One region of the Streptomyces sp. NPDC026589 genome, then DNA from elsewhere that is predicted to be linked to it. Evidence: riboswitches for the same ligand, from Rfam matches in the RefSeq annotation. Region 1 holds a riboswitch; the other holds the start of a gene.

Region 1 (2,194 bases):
CGTCCGTACGGGGATCGCCGCGGTCCTCTCCGTCATCGCGATGCGGCTCTCCGACGGGACGACCACCCAGGTGGTCCCGATCATCGAGCTGATCACCGTGCTCACGGCCTCGGTGCTGGCCCTCGTCATCAACGGCGTCGTGCGGCGCGGCAACGAGCAGCTGGCCTCGGCCCGGGTCATCGCGGAGACCGCCATGCGGGCCGTGCTGCCGACCCCGGCCGAGCGGATCGGCGGACTCCAGGTGGCCGCGCGGTACGAGGCGGCCCAGGCGGACGAGTTCGTGGGCGGCGACCTGTTCGCCGTCGCGGACACCCCGTACGGAGTGCGTCTGGTCGTCGGCGACGTACGCGGCAAGGGGCTGGACGCCGTCGAGGCGGTGGCGGTGATCATCGGGGCGTTCCGGGAGGCGGCCGAGCAGGAGCGTTCGCTGGAGGGCGTCGCGCAGCGGCTGGAGCGGGCGCTGGCCCGGGAGGGGACGCGACGGTACGGGCTGGACGCGATGGAGGGGTTCATCACCGCCGTGCTGGCCGAGATCCCGCCCGGTTCGGCCTCGTTGCGCATCGTCAACCGCGGTCACCCCGAGCCGATCCTGCTGCACGCCGACGGCGCCCTGGAGGTGCTGGCGCCCTCGGTGCCCGCCATGCCGCTGGGGATGGACCTGGGGGTGTGGCCGGACCGGTCCGACGAGTGGGCGATGCCCGCCGGGGCGACGCTCCTCGCCTTCACGGACGGCCTGTCCGAGGCGCGGGACCCGAACGGGGTCTTCTACGATCCGGCGGCCCGGCTGCGCGGCCGGATCTTCCCCGGCCCGGAGGAGCTGTTGTCGGCGCTGACGGACGACGTACGGCTGCACACCGGCGGGCGGACCACGGACGACATGGCGCTCATCGCGGTCGGCCGGCCGGCGGAGGGGCAGCCCGTGCCCCGGACGACGGTGAAGATCGTGGGCCGGGGCGATGACGCCGGGCGATGACGCCGGGCGATGACGCCGGGCGATGACGCCGAGCGATGACACGGTGCGTAATCGAGGTGCACCGCTCCGCATAACATTTGACACACCGTCAGAAAAAGTGATGTGGCTGAGTGGTGGTCAAGTCGCCCGATTGCGCCCGGTTGTCACCCGTACATCCCCGCCATGTTCGTTAATGATCAACAGGAACAGCTTGGAATAGGGCCCGTCCGTCTATTAACGTTCGATAACGCAGCGCGGTCGTCACAGCCGTCGTCAGAGACGGCGCCGCGCGCGAGCGCCGAATTCCGCAAGGGAACCGGGGAACCACCTACATGGGGTGAATCGGACGCCTGCGTCTCGTGAGAGACGGAGGGGCCCGTAGGAGACCTTCCTGCTCCGAACCCGTCAGCTAACCCGGTAGGCGAGAAGGAAGGAAAGGAGTGCGCCCACGTGGCGTCCAACAAGCCTGCCCCTGAGGCCCCGTCACCCTTCAGTGCCGACACCTTCGGTGGCGAGGAGCGCACCTGGGAGGAATGGAACCCCACCGCGGAGTCCATCCGTCCCGTGCGCGGCAAGCACCGCGTGGCCAAGCAGCGTGGTCTGGCCCGTAGCTCCACCGTCCTCGGGGTCGGTGTCATAGCGGCTGTCGGTGCCGGCGGCATGGCCACCGCGCAGGACAAGGCGCCGGTCTCCATCTCTCTTCCCGATTCCATCGTGGACAACCTCCCCGACGCCAAGTCCCTTCCCGGCGTCGGGTCTTTGATGTCCGACGAGGCGGAGCCCGCCCCGGTCGCCGCCTCCGCGCCGCTCACCACCGCCGGCCTCACCACCGCCGAGGCCGAGCAGGGCACCGACGCGGGCGAGGCGCTGCGCGCCCGGATCCTCCAGCAGGCCGAGCAGCAGCAGGCCAGCGCCGACGCCGAGGCCAAGGCCGCCGCCGAGAAGGCAGCGGCCGAGAGCGCCGCCGCCGAGGCCAAGAAGCAGCAGGACGAGGCAGAGGCAGAGGCCGAGGCCGAGGCCGCCGCGAAGAAGAAGGCGGCGAAGGAAGCGGCGGAGAAGAAGAAGGAGGCCGAGCGGCTCGCCAAGCTCGCCGCCAGCTTCTCCCTCCCCACCTTCTCGTACACGATCACCTCCACCTACGGTCAGTCCGGCGCGCTCTGGTCCTCGGGCCAGCACACCGGTCTCGACTTCGCCGGGTCGGCCGGTGCACCGCTCAAGGCCGTGCACAGCGGCACGATCACC
Region 2 (2,194 bases), on a different contig from region 1:
AGCGCAGATCCTCGCCCTCGCCCCGGCGAGCCCGCTCCTGACCTAGTCTGACCAGGCCCCGGAGCACCTTCAGGTGGGCTTCCGTGCGGCGCTGCGCGGCGCGGGCCGCGCCCAGTGGCTCCAGGAGCATCCGCACCTCCAGGAGGTCGGCCGCCTCCTGCGCCGTGGGCTCGGCGACACAGGCGCCCGCATGTCTGCGGGTGACGACGAAGCCCTCGGACTCCAGTGTGCGCAGGGCCTCGCGGACCGGGACGCGGGAGACCCCGTAGCGGCGGGCCAGCAACTCCTCGGTGAGGCGGCTGCCCCGCTCGTAGACACCGGAGACGATGTCGTCACGGATTGCCGTGCATACCGAATGCGCGGGAATGCGCATGTCCGAACCTCCGCCTTTATCCCCGCGAAACGCGGCCGCCCGACGTCTGTTCCGTGACTCTATTGCAATCTGCCGCAATTTCCGATGGCAGGCCGGAATCCATGGATGTCCACGGGCCGGAATCGCCGGAGGCCCCGGCAGGTGCCGGGGCCTTCGGACGGGGGCGCGCGGGGCGGGTCAGACGTTCAGCCCGTGGGAGCGCAGGTAGCCGACGGGGTCCATGTCGGAGCCGTAGTCGGGGCTGGTCCGGGCCTCGAAGTGCAGGTGCGGGCCGGTGGAGTTGCCGGTGGAGCCGGAGAGGCCGATCTGCTGGCCGGAGGAGACGCTCTGGCCGACGGAGACGCCGATCGAGGAGAGGTGGCCGTACTGGGTGTACGTGCCGTCCGTCATCCGGAGCACGACGTTGTTGCCGTACGCGCCTCCCCAGCCGGCCTCGACGACCGTGCCGGCGCCGACGGCGACGACGGAGCTGCCGGAGGCGGCCTGGAAGTCCACGCCGGAGTGGCTGCCGGAGGACCAGAGCGCACCGCCGGTGTTGTAGCCGGTGGTGACGTGGGAGCCGGCGACCGGGAGATGGAAGGCGTTCAGGCGGGCGCGCTCGGCGGCGCGGGCGGCGCGGGCCTTCTCCTCGCGGACCTCCTTGGCGCGGGCCTCGGCCTTGCGCTCGGCCTCCGCCTTCGCCTTGGCCTTGGCGGCCTTCTCGCGGGCCTCCGCGGCGGCCTGGGCCTTCGCCTTCGCGATCGCGTCGGCCTGCTGCTTCTGGGCGTGGGCCTGGGCGTCTATCTGCTCGGCGAGAGTGGCGTCGAGGGCGACGGCCTGGGTGAGGCCGGTGTCGGCGACCTGGGCGGCCTCGGTGTCCGCGGCGAGGGCCGGGGAGGCCGGCGAGCCGAGGACGCCGGCGGTGGCCAGAGCCGCGATGCCTGCGGCCTGGGCGCTCCGGCGCGTGAGGCGGCTCGGGGCACGGTGCTTCCCGGTGGCACGGGTGAACGCCATGGAGGGGCTGATCCTTTCCTTCCTTCTCGCCTACCGGGTTAGCTGACGGGTTCGGAGCAGGAAGGTCTCCTACGGATCCCCACGCCGGTTTCGCGGCACGGGCCTCCGATTCACCCCAGGGACTGCGTGGGTCCCCGGCTCCCCAGGCTCGCGCCTGACGGGGACTCGGCGATGACTGTCCGGCGCCGCGGCTGCGGCATACGGGTGGCGGACAGCCGAGCCGACGCTAGGCCGGGCGACTTCCCATCGCCAAACGGACCAGGGGATTTGTCGCCCATCCCACAGGGCAGACAGGCATCTCCTCCCCCAAAGGGGATGGATTGGATTAATCGACCAAAAAGGGGAGGACCCCGACGAATATGCGTTCGTCGGGGTCCTGTTCGCGGCGGTGTGCCACCCATGCGTCAGCCGGTGACGACGGACACCTCTCCGATGCCGAGGGCCTTCACGGGCTCCTCGATCCGGGAGGCGTCCCCCACGAGGACCGTGACCAGCCGGTCGACCGGGAAGGCACTGACCACGGCGGCCGTCGCCTCCACGGTGCCCGTCTCGGCGAGCCGGGCGTAGAGGTGGGCCTGGTAGTCGTCGGGGAGGTGCTGCTCGACCTGGTCGGCCAGCGTGCTCGCGACGGAGGCGGCGGTCTCGAACTTCAGCGGGGCGACGCCCACCAGGTTCTGTACGGCCGTCTCGCGCTCGGCGTCGGTCAGCCCCTCGGCGGCCAGCGTCCGCAGGACCTTCCAGAGGTCGTCCAGCGCCGGTCCGGTGGACTCCGTGTCCACCGAGCCGCTGATCGCGAGCATGGCCGCGCCGCCCGAGTCGGGGCCGCTG

What was found. A riboswitch is a leader RNA that binds a small molecule or an ion and turns the genes downstream of it on or off. The one in region 1 is predicted to bind cyclic di-AMP.
Positions count from the first base shown of each region.
Region 2: another riboswitch for cyclic di-AMP. It lies ahead of AB0F29_RS35730 (M23 family metallopeptidase); the one in region 1 lies ahead of AB0F29_RS27005 (M23 family metallopeptidase).

Region 1 is NZ_JBEZYG010000016.1:225,283-227,476, forward strand. It holds gene AB0F29_RS27000 (PP2C family protein-serine/threonine phosphatase) at 1-973, shown strand, start outside; cyclic di-AMP (ydaO/yuaA leader) riboswitch at 1,239-1,391, shown strand; gene AB0F29_RS27005 (M23 family metallopeptidase) at 1,403-2,194, shown strand, end outside.
Region 2 is NZ_JBEZYG010000030.1:38,759-40,952, forward strand. It holds gene AB0F29_RS35725 (GntR family transcriptional regulator) at 1-373, opposite strand, end outside; gene AB0F29_RS35730 (M23 family metallopeptidase) at 551-1,366, opposite strand; cyclic di-AMP (ydaO/yuaA leader) riboswitch at 1,380-1,547, opposite strand; gene AB0F29_RS35735 (pitrilysin family protein) at 1,771-2,194, opposite strand, start outside.